Regions from separate parts of the Nitrosococcus watsonii C-113 genome, predicted to be linked through region 1. Evidence: predicted binding sites of a transcription regulator. Region 1 holds the regulator's gene; each other region holds the start of a gene.
The links. Region 1 encodes FliA, which starts transcription of late flagellar genes. Its sites were predicted from a motif close to GCTAAAGTTNNNNNNNNNNCNGCCGATA; they were not measured.
Positions count from the first base shown of each region.

Region 2: a site for FliA is predicted at 1,247-1,274, ahead of pomA (flagellar motor protein PomA). Genes of this name have one in related genera too.
Region 3: a site for FliA is predicted at 1,668-1,695, ahead of NWAT_RS10875 (flagellin). Genes of this name have one in related genera too.
Region 4: a site for FliA is predicted at 3,980-4,007, ahead of NWAT_RS14830 (type IV pilus twitching motility protein PilT). Genes of this name have one in related genera too.

Region 1 is NC_014315.1:972,602-978,423, forward strand. It holds gene NWAT_RS04585 (MinD/ParA family protein) at 1-858, shown strand, start outside; gene NWAT_RS04590 (RNA polymerase sigma factor FliA) at 855-1,580, shown strand; gene NWAT_RS04595 (DUF2802 domain-containing protein) at 1,898-2,323, shown strand; gene NWAT_RS04600 (pentapeptide repeat-containing protein) at 2,760-3,446, shown strand; gene NWAT_RS04605 (TerC/Alx family metal homeostasis membrane protein) at 4,063-5,280, shown strand; gene NWAT_RS04610 (mechanosensitive ion channel domain-containing protein) at 5,318-5,822, shown strand, end outside.
Region 2 is NC_014315.1:2,474,375-2,480,196, forward strand. It holds gene NWAT_RS11160 (flagellar motor protein MotB) at 1-401, opposite strand, end outside; gene pomA (flagellar motor protein PomA) at 411-1,181, opposite strand; gene NWAT_RS11170 (hypothetical protein) at 1,491-1,742, shown strand; gene NWAT_RS11175 (cupin domain-containing protein) at 2,126-2,518, shown strand; gene treS (maltose alpha-D-glucosyltransferase) at 2,559-5,822, opposite strand, start outside.
Region 3 is NC_014315.1:2,411,553-2,417,374, forward strand. It holds gene NWAT_RS10875 (flagellin) at 26-1,483, opposite strand; gene flgL (flagellar hook-associated protein FlgL) at 1,867-3,069, opposite strand; gene flgK (flagellar hook-associated protein FlgK) at 3,073-5,016, opposite strand; gene flgJ (flagellar assembly peptidoglycan hydrolase FlgJ) at 5,075-5,822, opposite strand, start outside.
Region 4 is NC_014315.1:3,242,186-3,248,007, forward strand. It holds gene pyrE (orotate phosphoribosyltransferase) at 1-81, opposite strand, end outside; gene NWAT_RS14805 (AmpG family muropeptide MFS transporter) at 238-1,434, shown strand; gene NWAT_RS14810 (DUF167 domain-containing protein) at 1,446-1,754, opposite strand; gene NWAT_RS14815 (YggT family protein) at 1,761-2,324, opposite strand; gene proC (pyrroline-5-carboxylate reductase) at 2,317-3,150, opposite strand; gene NWAT_RS14825 (YggS family pyridoxal phosphate-dependent enzyme) at 3,247-3,942, opposite strand; gene NWAT_RS14830 (type IV pilus twitching motility protein PilT) at 4,049-5,092, shown strand; gene NWAT_RS14835 (hypothetical protein) at 5,350-5,535, opposite strand; gene NWAT_RS14840 (hypothetical protein) at 5,537-5,791, opposite strand; gene NWAT_RS14845 (hypothetical protein) at 5,801-5,822, opposite strand, start outside.

The DNA of each region.
Region 1 (5,822 bases):
GTAGTGGCGATTACCGGCGGTAAAGGGGGCGTTGGTAAAACCAATGTTTCAGTCAATCTAGCAGTAGCCCTGGCTAATCAAGGCCGAAAAGTGATGTTGCTAGACGCTGATTTAGGGCTAGCGAATATCGATGTGTTATTAGGGTTACAACCTGCTTATAACTTGGCCCATGTGGTTAATGGGGAATGTTCGTTAGAGGACATTATTCTCCTTGGGCCGGCGGGAATAAAGGTTGTGCCGGCGGTTTCAGGCGCACGGGCTATGGTGTGTCTTAGTCCGGCGGAACACGCGGGTCTCGTCCATGCTTTCAGTAAACTCGGTATGGCTCTGGACGTCTTGCTAATCGATACTGCCGCTGGCATTTCTGACAGTGTGATTAGTTTTTCTCGGGCGGCTCAAGAGGTGTTGATGGTCGTTTGTGACGAGCCCGCTTCTATTACCGATGCTTATGCCTTAATCAAGATATTGAGCAGGGATCATCGACTGTATCGGTTTCATATTCTTGCCAATATGGCTCGCAGTATTCAGGAGGGTAGGGAATTGTATGACAAGCTTGTCAAAGTCACTAACCAGTTTTTGGATGTGACATTGGAGTTTTCGGGAGTAATACCTTATGACGATTGCCTTCGTAAAGCGGTGAAAAAACAAAGCGCGGTGGTGAGTAGTTATCCCAGAAGCAAATCGGCAGTAGCTTTCATGCATTTAGCCCAGAAGACGATTCGTTGGCCAATGCGGAGAGAACCTGGAGGACATCTAGAATTTTTTGTAGAGCGCCTAGTGCAATCTAGTCTGTATGCCGTGGATGGGCCGGCTAAAGCTTATGCCGGAGATTCTTATAGTAAAGGGGAATTATCATGAATGGGGTTGTTGCTTACGCTACTCGTACGCAAGAGAAGATGAGAGATGATGAGTTGGTTACTCAGTATGCACCGTTGGTTAAGCGTATTGCTTATCATTTGTTAACTAGGCTGCCGCCTAGTGTGCAATTGGATGACCTTATTCAGGCGGGTATGATTGGCTTGTTAGAGGCCGTTCGCAATTACAATGCTTCCCAAGGGGCAAGTTTTGAGACGTATGCGGGAATCCGTATTCGGGGTGCCATCCTGGATGAGATCCGCCGTAATGATTGGGCGCCCCGCTCGGTCCATCGTAAGGCGAGACAGGTTGCCGAGGTCATGCGGGAAGTTGAAAACCGTGAAGGTCGGGACGCGCGGGATTATGAGGTCGTTGAAGAGCTGGGGTTGCCACTTAATGAATATCATCGACTATTGCAAGATGCAGGCGGTTATCGGGTATTTAGCCTGGACGAATTCAACGAAGGTGAGGAGGCGGAGCCTCTAAGCGCTCCCTTAAAGGGTCCCTACGAGGGATTGCAGGATCAAAACTTCCGTGGGGCATTAGTTGAGGCTATTGAGGGGTTGCCGGAGCGGGAGCGATTAGTGATGTCGCTCTATTATGTTGAGGATCTCAATCTCCGGGAAATTGGCGAGGTACTAGGGGTGAGCGAGTCACGAGTTAGCCAAATTCACAGTCAAGCCGTTTTGCGCCTGCGATCTCGCCTAAGTGGGTGGCTGAATTAAGCTGCTGATCGCTCTATTTTCCCTGGATATTGTTAGTGTGCGGGAGTTCTATGCACATTTGAGGGGCCTGTCACGAGTAAGCGGACATTGAAGCCATCACGCGGGACATCATCGGGGGAGGGAAGGCGTCGGGACCGGCCTGTATGTGACATAGTGGGGCAATCTTTTAGCCGGCGCACATTGGAGGTAGGGGTTCCCCTCGGAATTGGGTTCAGATCAACAGTGGAGAGCGTGCCACCCTCCATGCTTGGTAAAAAGACAGATATGAAAAATTTCAAAATCATACTTAATCCGAGTATGTCAGAGTTGAGGTAGTGATGGAATTAGATTGGTTGCTTTTGTCCGTGACGGGAATATTGCTTATCTTAGTGCTTTATTTGAACTTTATTTTGCACCGGACTGGCCGGGAACTGGAGGAACAGACTACCCATCTTCAGCAATTACAGCGGGATTTCGAGGTTTTTTGCACTGCTGGGGACGAGTTGGGAAAGCAAGTCGTGCGATTGGAGCTGCGGGTAAAAAAGCTTGCTGAATGGCAAGATCAAATTAATTTACATACGCCTGAAGCACGCGCCTATAGTCAAGCAATAAAGATGGTGCGCAGCGGTGCCGATATTGACCAATTAGTTGCCCGCTGTGGATTATCTCAAAATGAAGCAGAGTTAGTGTATTTATTACATAATGCAAGCTCGGAGTCAAATACTGTATCGGAACAGACTAAAGCAAAAATTTCTTCTTTGTAATATAATGCGTGTAAATACATATTTGTAATGGTTATCATTAAGGAAGCAGTAAGAGCGGTGTTGATTCTTGCCTAGAAATAGTCGTTTTGGGTCAACCCATTACCGGCTTTGTCGTTCGTCCTCACTCCATAGCAGGGTGAGCGGATAGGATTAACCCCTCCGATCATTATCAGGCAGTAGTTGCCTGATCAGCAGCGGCAGGTCAATTTTATTTTTTTCGCCTAGAGCTTATCCAAGCTTACATACATTATCCATCACCAGAATACCCTGATCACGCGCTACCTGAGCAGCGACTTTCTTTTACTGCCCTTCTCGCAACTCCAAGTCGGGTAAACCGGGTAACTTTTTATATTAAAAACTAATCTTTAGCTACTATGTCTAATGTTCGGTGAAAGCAAAACATGATAAAAGTAAGACTGGGTTTTTTCCGGGCTTAGTGAAACAAGATGAAGCGGGGTACCTCTGGGATGACCGTCGCTCGGGGTATGATCGCCGTAAATTTAAGAAGCGGCGTTCTCGCTTTGAGCAGCGCGGGAAGAAAGATCGGCGCTCTCCTGAGCTTCCTGAAACCATTCGATACCGCATAGCACGAACCCAGCTCAGAACTCAATTAGAAGCGTATCAGATTAGCCATGTTAAATACCGTTTCATTGGGGTAGTTGTCTTGGTGATCGCTGTTTTCCTGGGAGGAATAATTTCTTTATCGCCTATTAGAGCGGAGAAGGGCTGTGATGTGCTCCCACGTCCAGGTGTCAATTGGAGTAACTGCCTTCTTCCAGGGAAAGATTTGGTAGCGGCTAATCTGAGCGAAGCCAATCTTCACAACTCATCATTTACAGGTGCTGATTTGCGTCGAATTTCTCTAGCTTCAGCTACTTTGACCTATGCTAATATGGCTTCCGCAAACCTGGCCTATGCTGACCTTTCTAATGCTGTGCTGCGAAGTGCTAATTTGCAAGATGCTAATCTGGGCTATGCCAAATTAGATTATGCCGATCTTTCCTATGCTAATTTGCTAGGGGCTAATTTAGAGGGAGCTTCCTTACGAGGGGCAAAGTTAGATCATGCTGTATGGCCTGATCAACGTGAGTGTACGCCTGGCTCTGTCGGATTTTGCCGATAAAACCCTATATAAAGTAAATGCCGCCCCCCAGTCTCTGCCCCAAAGGAAATTTAAGAGTCCCTTCACTTTATTCTAACTTGTATTGAGAGAGATTCATATTAGTGCTATTGCCGTTCTCACTGATTAAATATCTCCCGTTAATACGGATCATCTAGTAACCACGTTTTTCCTAGGCACCCTTTCCTTCCGTCCGCTATGTCTTGTTTATGGCGATACACTATACTTGGAGTTCCGCCATGACTGATTTCAATTTTGTGCCTACAAGACGTCATCCGCCTGGAGACTTCGCGTTTCTCGGCAGTCTTCGACGAAGGCATCATCTGGATCTTGGGTTCTTGGGCGCTCCACGTGCTTTCACTTCAGGTGTTCCCCACCCTGGGCTGGGCTCCGAGAGCGAGAAAATGATAGCGGGATTTCATGGCAGAACGCGAGGAATTTGGCCCTCGCGCGACCTGCGTCCTTTCGCTTCGCATCGTTGCTAGGGGAGAGTTCACCTTCCATGGAAGACACCAATGAGCGTTATTCTTTCTTCTCTTGATCTTAAGGGAGTGGTTTCGTGCGGCTTTTAGTTATGAAAGTTTTTCTGCGTTTAGCCGACTATGGGGGATAATCAGTAATGACAGTCTCCATTTGGATCGGCGTTGTCGCGCTTATTATTGGGTTATTGGCCTTAGATCTTGTTGTTCTAAATCGCGGGGCACGCATAGTTTGCGTCAAAGAATCCCTGGTGTGGACAGTTACCTGGGTGGCATTGGCGCTTTGTTTTAATGTATTTGTATATTTTCTGTATGAGAATAACTGGCTTGGATGGAGTGATCTGGCCTCCCACAATGTTAGCGGACGGGAAGCCGCAATCCAATTCTTGACGGGCTTCCTGATGGAAAAATCCTTGTCGGTAGATAATATTTTTGTCATCGCCATGATATTTTCATATTTGAAAATTCCCGTAGTGGAGCAACAACGTATGCTGTTATGGGGGATTTTGGGGGCGGTTGGACTGCGTGTCATCATGATCACATTAGGCGTTGCATTGATGGCGCGTTTCCCCTGGATAGCCTATTTGTTTGGGGGGTTGCTCCTGGCAACCGCCGTGAAAATGCTGATGACCCGCCAGGGCAATGTCAACATAAGCCGTAATCCCTTGCTGATCCTGGTTAGAAAATTCTATCCTGTTGTAGATGATTTTAAAGGGGGGTATTTTTTTAGCACCCTAAATGGAAGCCGTGCTGTAACGCCCTTGTTGCTTGCACTGATTCTAGTGGTAAGCACTAATCTAATATTTGCCCTCGACTCTATTCCAGCTATTTTTGCCGTCACCCAAGATCCCTTTTTGGTCTTCACCTGTAATGTTTTTTCAGTGCTTGGCCTTCATGCCCTCTATTTTACAATTGCGGGCCATGTGGAGCGATTCCGCTACATTAAGTTGAGCCTGATTTTTATCTTGATCTATTTCGCCATAAAAATAACGTTAATTTATTATTACCCTATTCCAAATATTGTCTCCCTAGTCATTATTGGAAGTATTCTCACGCTGGGTATGCTTGCTTCTTTGTTGATTTCACCTCGGGATTCTGATGAGGGTGCCGCGCCGCTGTTTAACGACTTAGTTGTTTTAGCCGTTCTTAGTTATCGGCAAGCCCGGCGGATTGTGGTGCTTGTTCTCGGTACTTCGGTACTTTTAGTAGGGGTCGCAATGATTGTGCTGCCGGGACCCGCGGTAGTTGTGATCCCAATTGGTTTAGGCATTTTGGCCATTGAATTTGCATGGGCGAGACGGTGGTTGCAAAAAATACGTCAAACGGCTGGAAAAATTAGACAGCGTATACGACATTAGCTGGTTGGATTATGTGGGTATGAGGAAGCTGATAGGAATGCGAAATGATAAGGATATTCTTTTTGTCTTAAGGCTATTTTTAGCGCTTATTTTTCTCCTCCCTCCTGCTTTATTGGCAGAACTTGCTTCAGTGACATCGCCGGATGGATTAAATTCCTCCGTAGCCTTAGAGCAAGTCCGGAATAAGATGAGAGGGCTGGAAGAGGATCAAGGATTAGATGAGGCACAAAAGAAAAAGCTACTGGATTTATACCAGTTAACTAAAGAGCGTTTGCAGGCAGCTCAGGACTATGGGGACAAGGCTAGGGTTTATCGGCAGGCTATTGAAGCGGCGCCGGCCAAACTAGAAGAAATTAATAGGCACCTCGCTTCTCCAGGCACCGATAAGGCAATGGCAGCCTTGGAACAGATACCTACGGGAACCCCTCTCGCCGAATTAGAACAACAGCTAGCGGCAGAGCAGACTGAACTCGCTGCCCTAGAAAGCTCCCTCTCTGGGTTAGACAAGCAATTGCAAGAGCAACAATCTCGACCTCGGCAGG
Region 2 (5,822 bases), 1.5 Mb from region 1:
ATTTCATGCTGGAGCTTATCCTGAAGCTCAGCCACCTCTGCTTCCGTATCCTGGATAGGCGCATCAGAGAAATCCAGCGTTTGTTTGGTTTCATCAATGGTATCCTGGCGAATCTCATTCCAGGGAGTGGGGCGGGGACGGCCAGGGCTAAATTCCTGGGCGATAATACTCGTACCCTTAGGAGGCTCTTTGACTTTAATCTCCCGCTGCACCCCAAAGGCGAACTTCATGGAACCGGCAACCTGTTTGTATTTGAGTACATCCATCTCTGAAAAGGATAAAAGCAGCACAAAGAAGCTCATTAATAGCGACATCAAATCGGCTAGGGTAATGACCCATGCCGGCGCGCCCGTCCTCTCCTCCCGCGGTTCGTCCTCGGCAGTAGCCCAGTCCTGCTCCATCGTTGTCGGCTACCTTCCCTTTTCTCCATAACCGTTATTACGTCTAGAGCCGGGCATAAAAGTCAGCAGTAATTCTTCCAATACCCGCGGATTATGGCCTTGCTGGATAGAAAGTATACTCTCAATAATGATGGAGCGATTAAGCCGTTCTTCATTGCTCCGCAGAGCAAGTTTATCAGCAAAGGGGAGAGCCACCATATTGGCAATCATTGCCCCATAAAGGGTGGTCAGCAGTGCAACCGCCATAGCCGGACCAATTTTTTTTGGATCATCCATGGAAGAGAGCATTTGCACTAAGCCAATCAATGTACCAATCATTCCCATGGCCGGCGCCACATCGCCAATAGCCTTAAAAATTTTCTGCCCCAGTTCATGGCGGCTTAGAGTCTGCCGCAGATCAGTCATCAACACCCGGCGCACCATCTCGGGATCATGGCCATCGACCAGCAAGGTTACACCCTTTTTCATAAATTCATTTTTAATCTCCCAGCCCTCTAAAGCCAGCAGCCCCTCCTTCCTGGCGGTACCGGCCATCTCCACTGCCTGCTTAATAATTCCTTCCGGCTTCTCGGTTTTATACATAAACGCCTTCATGGCAATCTTAAAAGATCCCAGAAACTGGCTGAGGGAGAATTTCATAAGCACCACGGCGGTGGTACCCCCTAATACAATTAAAAGGGAGGGCGGATTGAAAAAAACCAGAACGCTGGAGCCCAGTAAAATAGCCCCCCCCACAACCCCAAAGCTGCCAATTAAGCCAAGCAAGGTAGCTAAATCCACGCCGATATCTCTCCATTATTATTAAACGAGTAGAGCGAGAAAATGCCCGCATAACCCAAGAGAAGTATCGACCAAGATCGTAAAATTCTTAACCTAACTCAATAACAACTAGCTCTTTGTAGTTAAGAGAAAAAGTTTACTAAAATCCAACGCAGCACTAATATAGCCATCTTATTCAATCCCCACACCGATCTTCATTAGTTGCATAAGCAGGAAAAATAGATTACTAATAATTATCTAAACTATAGAAGAATCGCTTAGAATATAAAGATAACGATTTAAGTAAACCCAAAAAACCAGGAGATTTCCATGAGTATTGACGAATACTTGAAAAGCACCCCTAAATTAGCGCAGCTCTGTAGCCAGAATGGGTGGATAGATAATGAAACTCTGCACTACGAGCTCATGGAACAAGCTGACGATCACGCCATCGTTAATGTGACTTTTGACGAAGTCGTTATGGAGGGTTCTGGCTGTGTCGCCGGTCGAGTTCCCTGTTATGGGAAAATACGGTTAGTACTTAACCCTAGCGGTCAAATAGAAAATAGCGAATTCGTATAGCAAATTAATAGTTAGTGGTAGTCATCATAGGTTTTGACTACCACTGCCCTTCTTACGTAGATAAATCTGCCGTAATCATAATTCAATCCGAAGCCAGAGCAATTCAAGCAATCTCGCTAGCTACTATAATATGAATGAGCGAGCCAAACCGGCGCAGTGATGAGATTGCCGTCTACATGAGCTTGCTCCCAACTCCTAGTTTAAGCAACCACCCTCCTGCAAGAGCTATACTGAGCCTGTCCTAGGATAGGCCCGCAGATTTTTCCTTTAAGCACTCCAGCAGCCACCCAAAGCTATGTTCCATGGTAGATCAAGGTAAGAAGTTTATTGGCGTTTATCTCAGTTTTATACTAGACTTTAACAACCTTTTAAGGAGGGAGTTAATGGCGCCCATGCAAATTCGATTCTTCTTTTGCTCTACTGCCGCAATTTTTCTGCTTTCCAGTGTCTGCTCGCTTGCTATTGCTACCCAGGATCAGGAAAAACCTTCTCTCGCTTCCTTGTTGGAAGAAACGGTAACGTTTCCAACAAAAGAGGTCAAAGTCATCGTTCACCGTACCCAGTTTCCGGCTAGCTTCAAGACTCCGGAGCATACCCATAAGGGCCCGGGACCACGTTATGTCATCAAGGGCACGGTAAAAATCACAGAGGGAGGAAAAACCCATACCTATCAAGCAGGCCAGGCGTTCTGGGAGTCCGGGCACCCGATGACCCTTGAAAATATTGGCGCGGAAGAGGCTGAAGTGGTTGGCTTTGAACTCATTCCCATTGAATAAATAAGCCCTTAAAGCTAAGGACAAGTCTGGGAAACAGCTACTACCCCTGCTTGTCCTCCTCCAAAAACGCAAGCAACCCCTTAAGGGGTACATCTACCCATGATGGCCGATTGTCGAGTTCGTAGCGGAGTTCATACAGCCCTTTTTCCAAAGTAAATAGCGCGATCAAGTCGCGAACCTTTTTCGAATCTACAGGATAAGAAGGGCAATTCCTCACCCCCTCCTGGTAGCCGGTCAGGAAATACTCTCTTACCTGCTGCTCCCAAGCATGCAACAGTGGCATAAGTAAATCCTGATCTTCAGGACGTTCCGCGGTGCAATGGCGCAGAGCCACGGCAGCAGCATAGCTAAATGATCGCAACATACCCGCCACATCCCGCAGCGGCAAATGTTTGTTTCGGCGCTCACTTAAGGGGCGGGCAGGCTCGCCTTCGAAATCAACAATGACCAAGTCATCCTCTGCTATTAATATTTGTCCTAGATGATAATCACCATGGTAGCGAGTCTTGACAGCCTGCAATGTGGAAGGAATTAAACAAAGTCGTTGCCGCAAGGTTTCGCCGGATCTCAAAAACCATTCTACATCGTTGCGCAATGCTTCGGTAAAAGTGCTTTTCCGCTGTGCTAGCTTCTTCAAAGTGCACTCGATATCCGCTTCCAAGCGTTTTCTCCAGGCTATCAAATCAGCACGAACAATAGGTTCCGGATCAAAGGCCGAATTTCCCGTTTCCTTGGCTAGCGCCTGGTGCAATTCTCCCGTGCGCCGGCCTAAAAGGGTCACTCTTCTTAGATAATCTTCATGAGTCTCATCCAATTCAGCGGCAACTTCTTCGAGTTCTTCGAGCGGTTTTGCGAGGTAATTTTCCAGAAAACGCTCTAAATAAGCCACAGTATAAACCCAAGCATCTCCCTGGTTGGGAATATAACCTTGCAGGAGACCCAGGGTTACTGCTTTTCCCTTGGGGCTTATATGCTCTAAGGTACCTGCTAGAGGAGCAATATGAGGAAAGGGCGATATTTCGGTAAGGAAATAGCCTATTTCTCGCTCTGAGCTGATACCCTCTTCTAAGTAACGGTAGATTTTTAAAAATAACCGGTTATCTAGGATTAAGGTGCTGTTTGTACCTTCCGCCGCCGGGCGCCGCATCTGCTCGAGGGAGGTACCGCAAACTAGCTTTCCAAAAGCCGTCGTAGGAGAAAATTTTAAACTTCCGGCCCCAAAGGGGATCTCTCGATGCTGCCCCATAGCCATTACTAACGCTCGACTAAAACTTATATCCTCTAAGGCATCATAGAGGATGCCTAGACGAGCTTGTCGCCGAATCTTGGCGACGGTGGCAGGCAGCAAGCGCCGTATGGATTCTTCATCTCCTTCTCCCCAAGCAATAGCTAACGGGATAAAATAAGACTGAGCTTCAATCTCGGTGAACTCAACCCTCACTCTAACCAACAGCCAATTCTCTGACTCCTCTATCTGTTCCAACACTACCCGCTCTATTTCCTCTCCTTTAGCGGCAAACCATCGTTGCACTAATAGGAACCCCCGTAATGCTTGCCCCAATTGTTCGCCCAATTTTTCCGCCATTCGTAGCCGGGAAGGCTCAACACGACTAGGAAATAAACTGCTCCAGCCATCAAACAACACTAGTACTGGTAACTCCGCTGGTGGCAAACGCTGCTCATGCCAAGCGGGTTCTGCTACATCCATTGCCAATCGAAACCAATAAAAACCATGGCCTGGGAGGGTCAGCAAATAGGGCAATTCGCCAATGGGAGGGAAAGGAGTATGTCCCATCAGCTCTAGCGGCACCCGTCCTTCAAAAGGAGAGAGATCCAGTTCCACTGGCTGAGCGCAGCGGGACAAATTAGCAACACATAAAATAACTTCATCCTTCCATTCTCGCACATACGCCAAAATTTTACGGTTTCCAGGACGAAGGAAGGTTAATGTGCCGCGGCCAAACGTCTTACTGTGCTTACGCACCGCAAGCAGGCGTTTCATCCAATTGAGAAGGGAAGACGGCGCCCGACTCTGGGCTTCCACGTTAACGCCTTCATAACCGTAAATGGGGTCCATGATAGGCGGTAAAAACAAGCGCTGGGGATCGGTTTTAGAAAACCCAGCATTCCGATCGGGACTCCACTGCATAGGGGTGCGCACACTATTGCGATCACCTAAATAAATATTATCTCCCATGCCAATTTCATCTCCATAGTAAATAATGGGCGAGCCAGGCATAGAGAAAAGCAAGCTATTCATCAACCGGATCTTGTCTAAATCATTATCCATTAACGGCGCCAAACGCCGCCGGATACCTACATTCACCCGCATACGGGGATTAGCAGCATAGCTCTGATACATATAGTCACGTTCTTTGTCAGTAACCATCTCTAGAGTCAACTCATCGTGGTTACGCAAAAAAATAGCCCACTGGCAGGTCTGGGGAATATCCGGAGTTTGGTTCATAATCTCAGTAATGGGATGACGGTCCTCCTGGGCAATCGCCATATACATGCGCGGCATAAGGGGGAAATGATAGGCCATATGGCATTCATCGCCGTCACCGAAATATTCCCTCACATCTTCTGGCCATTGATTGGCCTCCGCCAAAAACATGCGGCCTTGATAATGCTCATCCACTACGGCCCGCATCTTTTTAAGCACCGCATGGCTTTCGGGAAGATTTTCGTTATGGGTTCCCTCTCGCACGCAAAGGTAAGGGATAGCATCCAAGCGCAGGCCGTCCACGCCCATGTCCAGCCAAAAACGCATGACCCGGATCACGGCCCTAACCACCTGGGGATTATTATGATTAAGATCAGGCTGGTGAGAGAAAAAGCGGTGCCAATAGTAAGCCTTTGCCACCGGGTCCCAGGCCCAGTTAGAAGTTTCCGTATCGGTGAAAATAATCCGGGTCTCGGGAAACTTTTGATCGGTATCGCTCCAGACATAGAAATTCCGTTTGGCTGATCCGGGAGGCGCTCTCCGGGCAGCCTGAAACCAGGGATGTTGATCCGAGGTATGATTGATAACCAACTCGGTAATGACCTTAAGGCCACGGCGGTGGGCTTCCCGCACAAAATGTCTAACATCCCTGCGAGTCCCATAATCCGGATAGATATTACGGTAATCCGCAATATCATAGCCATCATCCCGCAAAGGAGAAGGATAAAAAGGCAGTAACCAGATGGTGTTTACGCCCAAATCTTGGATATAGTCTAGCTTCTGAGTAAGGCCCCGGAAATCTCCCGTACCATCATTATTACTATCAAAAAAAGCCCTAACGTGGAGTTGGTAAATAAT
Region 3 (5,822 bases), 1.4 Mb from region 1:
CGAACGGAGCACCATCTCCTTGCGGTTACCGCAATAAGCTCAAGACCCCTTGAGGCTGGGCATTGGCCTGGGCCAGCATGGCGGTACCGGCCTGCTGGAGAATCTTATTGCGCGTCATCTCGGCCGTCTCGGCGGCAAAATCCGCATCCTGGATACGAGAACGGGCAGCAGAAGTATTCTCGGAAACATTCTCTAAATTAGAAATAGTAGACTCAAAACGATTTTGCAGGGCACCCAAGTCCGCCCGCTGGGTAGCAATTGAACCCAGGGCTTTGTCGATAACGGACAGAGCACTGTTGGAACCGTCTTGGGTGGAAAGATCAATCTGGGCTACCGAAGACAAGGCAGAAGTCACACCGCCTGCGCCTACCACCGTATTGGTGCCATCATCACTGGTCACGGTGAAGCTTTTATCCGACTGGAAGCTTACTTGACCGCCTACCACAATACTGTCGTCTCCTCCCGTATCTTCTACAGTCACCCCCCCTACGTTAAAGGCATTCCCCGAGGCCCCTGTATTATTCGCCTCTGAGATAAGAATATCCTCACCCTGGGCATTTTCCAAGGTAATGGAGTCCCGGTTTTCGCTGAGCGTGGCGGTTACACCGGTCTCGGCGCTTTGAGCATTGATGGCGTCAGCCAAATTGGTCACATCCGTGGTGGTAACCCCCGCGGAAATCTGCGCAGCCGAACCGCCGCTGGATTGGAGGGTAAAAGAAACCGTACCATCATCCGCCACGTTGTCCAACTTAACTGAAGTCTGGGCGGAGGCCGTCACGCCAGTGGCACCGGATTGTCCATTAACTAGATCAGCTATTGCCTTAGCACTCTCGTTGCCTGTAAGAGCTACTGACTTAGAACCCGTGGAACCATTGACGGTGATGTTCTGGGCAGCCACGGTATTACCCCCGGTGGTATCCGTTGCCACGGCTAGACCTGTGCCCGCATTGGCAATGCCCTTTCCTAACTGCTCCCCAAGCGTTGTGGCGCGGGCGCTATTAATGGAAAAACCGATGCTTTCGTTAGCATTGGCGCCAATTTGGAATTTTTGCCCCGTAAAGGAACCATCCAATAGGTTTTTGCCGTTAAAGGTAGTAGAATCCGCAAGCCGGTTAAGTTCCTTCTGCAGTTGCGATACTTCTTTTTGTAGATTAGCCCGATCCGCGTCGCTGTTAGTATCGTTAGCAGACTGGACAGCAAGCTCTCGCATCCGCTGCAGGATATTGCTGCTCTCCTTCAATCCTCCCTCGGCGGTTTGGGTCACGGAGATAGCGTCATTGGCATTGCGACCCGCCTGAGCGAGACCGCGAATCTGGGAGGTCATCCGCTCCGTAATCGCCAGCCCGGCGGCGTCATCCTTGGCATTGTTAATCCGCAAACCGCTGGACAACCGCTCCATCGAGGTTTGCAGCGCGTTTTGGGAACTATTCAGGTTCCGCTGAGCATTGAGTGATGCAATATTGGTATTGATAGTCTGAGGCATAATGGCTTTCCCTTCGTATTTTGTCCGGGGCTATTCCCGGCAAGGTTTGTTTCCAGCGAATAAGCGCGATAGTCACGCTCCAGGCCTAGACATTAACGATTTGGGACTTGTGGCATGAGCTAGGGAATTCACCCCAACCTAACCTTTGTCCCGTGTCAAGGTGTTTATCGCTTTCACAGAAAAGAATCGGCAAAAAGGGAGGGAACTTTAGTAGATACCGGCAAGGATTTGCCGCTGGTAACGAGGCTTGAGAGTGAATCTGTCGACGGTTCCACAATTCTGATAGAAAGCGCAGTATTAATTTGAGAAGAATAGGGCTAATTTCGCGCTACTCAACTGCCCCTACAAGGTATCAAGTAGCGCGGACCCCGCGCACGAAGAGGCTACAGAAAATTAAACAAAGATAATCCCTGCAAACGGGCATAAGTCCGCTGGGCGGCCTCAAGTCCTGTTAGCTGCTGATTTAAACGTCCAATGGCTTCAGCCAAATCCAGATCATTAAGCGAGGATTGTTCCCTGGCCAATTGCAAGCTGGTCTCCTCATTTACTTGGCGTTCCCTATCGACGGCATTAAGGCGGGCGCCCGTCTCTGCCCGGACTTCCAAAACCTTGCCCATGGCTTGGTCCAGATCAGTGAGAGTCTTGTTCATATCATTATGGAAGCGGGCCTGGCTGGTGGTATCGTTGATTGGCCGCTCCAGAGCTTCAATAAAATGCTGGGCAATAGTGAACATATCCCGGTGAGCACTTGCTCGAAGGGTAAAGCTGTCTCCATCCGCGGGAACCCCGGTGATGCTTGCCTGAGCGCCGCCAAAAGCAATCTCCTCCCCACTGGCGAAGTCACCATTAGCCACAACGGTATGCTGGGAGTCCAATACCTGGTAGGTAAGGGGATCATCAGGCGTCGCCTGGGAAAATTGCAAGGTATAGTTGCCGGGAATGAAGGCTCCGTTGGCCGAACCGGGCGCAATTACCCCTGAACCCCTATTTACGGGATTAGCCTCGGTGGCAAAAACGCCATTACCCTCGCGGATGGCTAAAAATACCTCGGAGCCAGAATGGCTATCCGCGACCTGCGCTGAGGGACCAATGGAGATTAGACGCTGGGCCTGATCCCCTTGATAAGAAACGCCCCCCCCTGCTTGAATAAAAGGCTGGGTGCGACCCTTAGCGCCGGCAAAAAGATATTCGCCACTGGCGTCCTGGCTATTCGCCAGCCCTACCAGTTCGTTAAGGCGCTGCCGGACCTCCTGGGCAATGATGGCCCGATTCTCATTGTTTTGAGCGCCATTATTGGCCTGCACCGCCAACTCCCGCACGCCCTGCAATACATTATTCACTCCCGCCAGGGCGTTTTCCTCTTGGGACAAACGGGCTGTCGCCAGGTCAGCGTTTGTTTGAAACTGGGCGGTTCTCCCGGAAGCTTCGCGGACTTCCAGCAAGCGAGCAGCCGCAACAGGATCATCGGCCGGCGTTTGCATACGCTCGCCACTGGCTATTTGCCGCTGGGTTTTGCTCACCTGGGTTTGCTGGCGAAGCATCCCCTCGATGCTTTGTTGCTGAAATAAAGAAGTGGAGATACGCATAAATTATCGACCTACCGCGCCTAACAAAGTCTGAAACATGGTATCGGCAGTGGAAATCACCCGGGCGGCGGCTTGGAAAGCCTGCTGGAAGCGGATTAAATTTGCCGCTTCTTCCTCCAGATTCACTCCCGATACCCCTTCTTTCTCTGCAACAGCCTGATCAAGTAAGGTTTTATGGGTATCCTGATTGGCTTCCGCCTGGCGGGTACGAGCTCCCACCTCCGCTACCAAGCGGCCATACTGCTCCTGATAAGACATAGTCCCATCCTGAAAGATAGGCTTGGTTTGTAATCCAGCAAGACTGAGGGCGTTACGGTTATCCCCAACGCCCCCCGTATTATTCTGGAGCATAAAGGTATCCCCATCCGCGGGAACCCCGGAAATTATAAAATTCAACCCCCCCACGCTGGGGAGATCAAATTCCTTACCATTACTTTCGGTAGCCGGATCAAAATCCAGGGTCCCTCCTGGACCGCCGCTTACATTAAACTGCCGCGCCGCAGCGTCATAGGTCAAGGTCACCTCTCCATTAGGCGGCAAGGGAAGACCGGTAGTATTGGTTACCGCGGCAGCTGAAATTTGCCCCGTACCCCCGTTGCCAAGATTCGCCTCGGTGCGGATAGGTCCGGCAGCAGCGATGCGGGCAGAATCGGTAAGCGCCATCCCAAACTGTTGCGCCGCCGTCCGGGTAGGCTGGATCAGATAACTGTCGCCCCCATTAATGGAGCCAGAGGTTAAATTCAAGGTCAACCCATCGACAGTTTCCGCGCCGCCGGGAAAGGCGCTTAAGGAAAAAGCTTGGTTATCGGACAGCCGGGTCAGGGTAAATCCCGCCCCATTCCGGTCCAAGCGATAATCGCTATCGGTCAGCTTGCTGGCATCGCTGATGGCGACTGCAATCACGCCATCGCCGGTATTATCAGCGCGCGGCAAAGAAACCGCTGTATTGGAATCGATAGGCGCAAAAAAATCGCCGCCGAGTTCTCCCTGAGGGTCCATGCCTAGGCGGTGCTGCTCGTTGAAGGACTGGGCAACTCCCACCGCAAGTTGCCCCAAGGCATTGCGGGAGGGTTCCAACACTTCATCGCGGAAGCTCAACAGGGCCCCTAATTCACCGCCCTGAATAGAGTCGGAAATAGGGGTAACCCCACCCTTGGTAGCATAACCCACTTCCAGGCGGGAGGCTTCATAGGAATTAGCCAAAGTGGTTAGGGAATGACTGTGGTCGCCTGTTACCAGGGATTGCCCCTTGCCAATAAAAACATTGAGGCTGCCATCGTCCTGGGGAAGCACGGTAACCGCTGCTTTTTGAGAAAGGTCTTGAATTAATTGGTCCCGTTGATCCAGCAAATCATTAGGCGGCTGGTCATTATGTTGTCCGCGAAGATCACGGATTTGCTGGTTGAGCCCGGCAATGGAGGAGGAGAGCGTATTCACTTCCGCAACAGTAGCCTGCAGGCGGGTGTTGATACCCTCGTCCAGTTCACTCAAGCGACCATCGAGAGAACGAACACGGGCCTCAAAAGTCTCCCCCTCGGTTAACAACATTTGGCGCGCCGCCGGACTGGAGGGATCGTTTGCCAATGCCTGCGCGGCATTGAAAAAATGCTGTGAAGAGGTAGAGAGCCCTGTTTCGGAGTCTGCGAAAAGATTATCCACCTGGGCTGCCAGATCATGGAAAGCCTTGGATTGAGCATACTCCGAGGTAGCGTGCCGCGCCTGCTCGGTCAGAAAAGAATCGTAGGCGCGGCGCACGGTGGTGACATCCACCCCGGTACCGATAAATCCCTGCCCGGTAAACTCGGGCAAGCGGGCGGCTAATTCTGCCCGCTGCCGGGAAAACCCCGGCGTATTCACATTAGCAATATTATGGCTAGTCGTGGCCAAGGCCCGCTGCGCGGCTAAAAGCCCGGAAGCGCCTATTCCTAAAAGATCGCTTGATGGCATAAATTAAGCTTCCCCTTACCTGTATGTAATTTAACCCTACGCCGTTTTCTTTTAACTATTAACGGCCTGCAACCGCCATTCTTGATTTCTCCAGGGCCTGATTGAGAGTCGCTCCCTTGAAAACCCGCAACACTTTGTCCGCATAGGCCGGATCAGTAGCATAGCCCGCCTCGGCCAGGGAGTGCATAAAGTCTATCGCGCTATGGGTTTGAGTAAGCGCATGATGATAGCGGGGCTGTTGCCGCAGAAAAGCAACGTAATCGTTAAAACTCTCGCCAAAGGACTCATAAGACCGAAAACGAGCCTGCTCCCGTACCGCTACCCCTTGCCGGTATTCGAGGGTGCTGACCTGGGTCACTGGTCCCTCCCAGCGGCTGTCTGCTTTGATATTAAATAGATTATGACTGCTCCCATGGGCCTCGGTACGGATAATTTGCTTGCCCCAACCTGTTTCCAATGCGGCCTGGGCCAGCAGCAATCGTGGGTCCAGCCCTAGAGACTGGGCGGCTCGCTGGGCTTCAGGCCAAAGGGTTTGGACAAAATCCTCGGCTGTTTCAAAATGGGGAAACGTCGGCAACGCATCAGGCTCAGCAATGGATGGTTTTTCTATCGTTTCAAAACGGGAGAATGCCGGCGGCCCATTGAACTCAATAGGCGATGGTTGTTTCACCTGACGACGGGGAGGCGCAAGATTCTGGGTAGTGACCGGCGGCTTCTCAGTGGCCGTCCCATTGCCTAATTGGGCGGCAATTCTATCCGCTAACCCCAGGCTCCCATGGCGGGCAATTTCAAAAGCAATTTGCTGA
Region 4 (5,822 bases), 1.1 Mb from region 1:
GGACTTCAGGGTGAACTCCCCAAAGCGCAGCACTCCCTTTTCGATCGCAAACTTAATAAATTCGTTTTGGTAGCTCTTCATTCGTATTTCATAAGAAAAAGTACTATTTTAACGGACCCCATATCCTTAGAAAACTTAAGCCGTAATTTTCTCTTTGAGGATACAATGGGTTAATGATACTTATCCATTCTGGCTATTAATGAGCGCCTCAATTTGATTAAAGCAGGGCGAAAGTACTTGTGCGTTATTTTCTCAGGACGCATGTTGGTGGTTTCCTTGATGGGGTTTTCCAGTGGCCTGCCCCTTTTGCTCACCGGTTCAGTATTGCAGGCATGGATGCAACAAGAAGGTGTGGATTTAGGAACTATCGGTTTGTTTGCTCTGGTGGGGTTACCCTATACGCTTAAGTTCCTATGGGCTCCTTTTTTGGATCGCTACTCACTCGGTGGTATGGGACGCCGCCGGGGCTGGTTGTTACGAGTGCAAATCGGGCTCATCCTCGCCCTGATGGGGCTGAGTTTAACAGAACCTGCCGCCAACCCCATAGACGTTGCCGCTGCCGCCTTGCTAGTGGCCTTCTTCTCCGCCACCCAGGATATCGTGATTGACGCCCATCGCCGGGAAAGTTTAGCCGATCATGAACTAGGTTTAGGATCCTCCCTTTACGTTAATGGTTATCGAGTAGGGTTGCTATTGGCCTCTGGCGGAGGATTAATCCTTGCTGATTATATGCCTTTTCACCAAGTTTACCAGTTACTAGCGCTAACCATGTTAATTGGCGTACTCACTACCCTGCTAGCGCCAGAGCCGACCATTGCTGCTGAGACTCCTAAAACATTCCATGAAGCCGTTATAGCGCCTTTTCTAGAATATTTTCGCCGTCCTAATGCCTTTTTGATTCTACTCTTTATTCTGCTTTATAAAATCGGCGATATCATGGCGAGCCACATGAGCATGCCCTTCTATTTAGACCAAGGCTATTCCAAGACTGAGATCGGCGCCATTGTTAAAGGATTTGGGTTTTGGGCTACAGTTTTGGGCGGTCTGACGGGGGGGGTTGTAATGCTACGATTAGGTATCTACCGGGCGCTATGGGCGTTTGGCCTGCTGCAAAGCATTTCTACCGCCGGTTTTGTCGCGCTTGGCGCTTATGGCTATAGCCTGTCAGGTCTTACTGCCGTTATCACCTTTGAAAATGTGAGCGGTGGTATGGGAACGGCTGCTTATGTGGCGTTTATGTCGAGTCTGACAAACAAGAAATTTACTGCCACCCAGTATGCCTTGCTTTCTAGCCTAATGGGGATTCCCCGCGTTATTGTGGCGGCACCAACCGGTTTTCTTGCCACCAATTTTGGATGGGTGGTATTTTTTTCCTGCTGTGCTTTGATGGCAATTCCAGGGCTACTTTTATTACGCCGCTTTCGGTCTTGGTAGTAGGCCAACTTCTAACTTACTATTTTGCGAATAGGAGGGGTGATACCTGGCAGCAATTTAGCTGGTTTCTCAATGCGCACCCGTTTGTCCCGGCTAGCGGTTCCTGAAAGTAGATAGACTTGGTTTCTGCTGACCTGGAAGGTTTTAACCAAGAAGCGGAGCAGTTGAGTGTTAGCCTTGCCTTCTACCGGGGGTGCGGTAATTCGAATTTTTAGCCGATTCCCATGGGGGCCAATAACTTCATCGCCTCTAGCCCTGGGCTGGAGGCGTATCTGGACAATTAACGCCTCCTGCTGCCAGCAATACCATTGAGCCGTCATCAGCAATTAGATAATGCGGGGAAACCAAGGCTCAATGAGCATGGAGGCCACCTGTAGAGCAATCAAAACTACTAATGGCGACAAATCCAAACCTCCGATGGACGGCACTAAATTCCGGGCGGGCCGTAATAGGGGCTCGGTGAGATCGTATAAGAGTATAGTAACCGGATTATAAGTAGTGGGTGCTACCCAGCTCAGGATAACTTGGATAAAAATGGCGATTTTGAAAACATCAAAGATCAGACCGACTAGATCGCCGATGCTTGCCAGTAACAAAACCGGTAGTGGAGGTACACTTAGAGCCAAGCTTGAGATGATGGTTAATTTAACCATCGTAAGCACGAGAAGCAGGAACAAGGAAGCCGTATCAATATTGCCCATAGGGGGCAAAAAACGGCGCAGAGGACGAAGGAGAGGTTGGGTAATAGTAATCAAAAACTGTGCCACCGGATTACGGGAGTTGGCCCGTACCGATTGCAGTAATAGGCGTAGCATCACCGCCAAAATATAGAGGCTAAAAAGAGTATTAATCAGAAAAATCAAGGGGATAGTTAAATAATCGTTAGGCATGCTTGCTTCCAAGTTCTTGGGCTAGCTCTCGGGCGCGATCGCGGGCAGCTTGCAAGGCGCGAGCGAAGGCTTTCCGGATGTTGGCCTCCTCCAAAGCGGCAATAGCCCGCTCAGTGGTGCCTCCCGGTGAGGTAACTCGCTGCCGCAAGCTGGCGCAGCCTTCTTCGCTTTTCAGGGCCATTTTAGCGGCTCCAAAAGCGGTTTCAAGCGTTAATAAGCGCGCAGTATTGGACTCTAAACCCAAATCGATAGCAGCTTTTTCCATTGCTTCCATCACTAGAAAGAAATAGGCAGGTCCACCGCCCGATAGGGCCGTCACCACCTCCATGAGATTTTCGTCGTTTAACCACAAGGTTAGCCCCACCGCTCGCAGCACGGACTCTGCCGTTTGCCGTTGATTCGGGCTGGTATGGGGATTGGCAAATAAGGCCGTGGCTCCCGCCTGAACCAATGCCGGAGTGTTAGGCATCGCTCGTACGATAGGCGCTGGACCCCCAAGCCAAGCTTCTACATCCGGAGTTCCGATTCCCGCAGCAATAGTGAGCCAAAGGGGCTGGGAAAGGGTAGCCACATTTTTAAGCTGGGTGACTACGCTTCTTAACTGTTGCGGCTTAACCGCCAACACGATTATAGCTGCATCTTGCGCCACCTGGATATTATCGGGCGCGGTATTAACGCCGAAACGCTCATGAAGGGCGTCTAGCTTACGCCGATCTGGATCGGCGACCCAGATGGCTTGGGCATCACGGCCATCGGCAACTAAGCCGCCTATGAGACTCGCCGCCATATTGCCACCACCAATAAAGGCAAGAGTTTGTTCGCTCATGGCCTCACTTTTTGGCTCCATTTCGAATAGTGAGTTTATCCTATAATATGAATGTAAGGCGAATATTACAACAGAGTTTTGCTAAAATGCGCTAGCTTAACGGTCTTTTCTTGGTCGGGAACCGAATATTGCCGTACCGACCCGCACCAGCGTGGCACCTTCCGCAATTGCAGCTTCTAGATCATCCGTCATGCCCATGGATAAACTGTCTAGTGCGAATCCCTTCTGTCGAAGCTCCTCCCATAACTGGTGCAAGGCCCGAAAAGGTCGACGTTGGGCCTCGAAGTCAGAATTGAGGGCAGGTAAAGTCATCAAGCCCCGCAAGGAAAGCTGGGGCATTTCAGTAACCGCTGCGGCTAATTCAGCAAGTTCCTGAGTAGTAGTGCCAGATTTAGAACTTTCACCACTAATATTCACCTGCAAGCAGACATTTAGGGGCGCTAATTCCGGCGGCCGCTGCTGACTCAGGCGCTGAGCAATTTTTAGACGGGCAACGCTATGAACCCAATCAAAGTGGGTGGCAATATCCCGGGTTTTATTGGATTGAATTGGGCCAATGAAATGCCATTCTAAACCTTCCGTTTCCAATTCTTTAATTTTTGGTAAAGCCTCTTGGAGATAGTTTTCTCCAAAAGCCCGCTGTCCACCGACTACTGCAGCGCGGATTGCGGAAACCGGACAGGTTTTACTAGCTGCTACCAGGGATACACTTCCTTCAGAACGACCAAAGCGCCGTTCAGCCTGGGCGATACGAGTGTAAATTTCTGCTAATTGCAGTGCAATTTGGGCCATATTTTGTACTTGCCGCCTCCTCGCTAAGGTTTAACCATTTTAAGTTTGACTGAGCCCAGCCGATATTTCTAATGAAATTGGCAACTCATCAATATTAAGGAAATCTATGGATATCGCTGAACTGCTTGCCTTTAGTGTCAAGAATTCTGCCTCCGATTTACATATCTCGGCGGGACTCCCACCAATGATCCGGGTAGATGGCGACGTGCGCCGAATTAACTTACCGCCTATGGAACACAAGGATGTCCATGCCATGATCTACGATATCATGAATGACAAGCAGCGTAAGGATTATGAAGAATTTCTTGAGACCGACTTTTCCTTCGAAATCCCTGGATTAGCCCGTTTCCGCGTGAATGCGTTCAATCAGAATCGTGGGGCGGCGGCGGTATTCCGCACCATTCCCTCCCAGGTGCTCACCCTTGAAGAACTTGATACTCCCGCCGTATTTAAGGATATTGCCGATAATCCCCGGGGGGTGGTGCTAGTAACTGGACCTACCGGTTCTGGCAAATCGACCACCTTAGCGGCCATGGTAAATTATAAAAACGAGAATGATTTTGCTCACATTTTAACCATCGAAGATCCCATCGAATTTGTCCACGAGAGTAAAAAAAGCCTAATTAATCAACGGGAGGTCCATCGAGATACCCACGGCTTTAGCGAAGCGCTGCGTTCGGCATTGCGGGAAGACCCTGATATTATTCTGGTAGGTGAATTGCGAGATCTTGAAACTATTCGCCTCGCATTGACGGCGGCAGAGACGGGTCATTTAGTCTTTGGCACCTTGCATACCAGTTCCGCAGCCAAGACTATTGATCGTATTATTGATGTATTCCCCGCTGCGGAGAAAGATATGGTGCGCTCTATGCTCTCCGAATCCCTGCGGGCCGTAATTTCTCAGACTCTCCTTAAAAAATTTGGCGGTGGCCGGGTTGCTGCCCACGAGATCATGATTGGCAATCCGGCTATTCGTAATCTCATCCGTGAAGATAAGATCCCTCAAATGTATTCTGCCATCCAAACGGGCCAAGGGGCAGGTATGCAGACTCTGGATCAGTGCCTGTCAGGCTTACTCCGTCGCAATATCGTCACTAAGCAGGAGGCAGCCAAGAAAGCCGTAAACAAAGAGCTTTTCCAGTCGATGTAAATCCATGCAAGGCTCCGGTAGTTAAACTTGAGAGTCTGGTACCTTAGTACGGTACAAAAACAAAGACTTTCTCTAATTTTTTGTTATAGCGATCTTTTTATCAAAAAGGAGGTCAACCCAAAGTCATATCTGCCGTGTTTGTGAGGCGCCATTGGGCAAAGCTCGGCGCAGCGTATCCAACCCCAACCGGATCACACTCCAAGCGCGGCGCTCAAGCGAGCGACCCGCTCTGGATCGGTGATGTGGTGTCTTCGAGGTTAAAACCCCCGGCGCTTCATTACCGCAAACAGGCACTCTGTTTGCCACCGTTGCCGGTAGTCTTCGAGCGCCTGTTCCGGGGCGTGGGCCGTGATGACGATGACCTGTTCCCCACGGGGTGCGCGCGTACCGACAAGGTACAAAGTATGCCCCCATAGGCGCCGTGGCCAATTGAGCACCATCACCTCACCGCTCTGCACGGGCAAAAAGCCGGGTGAGCGGTAGATGGGCGTTACAAGGGCAGTTAGGGGTCTGGGTATTATTTGGAAGGCGCAAGCGAAACCAAATCCCGCGTTGGATGAGATAGGCTAACCACCGATGACCACGGAACTCCCGCTCGGCCGCCAGACACTCAATGCGCTCCGGCGGAAAGCGGCGTAGAAACCGCTCTAGCAGGGCGATACGCTCCTCGGTGGAGGCGTTACCTCTTCTCCCCAGCACCGGTCCACATCAGCAGCACAGATACCCCCCC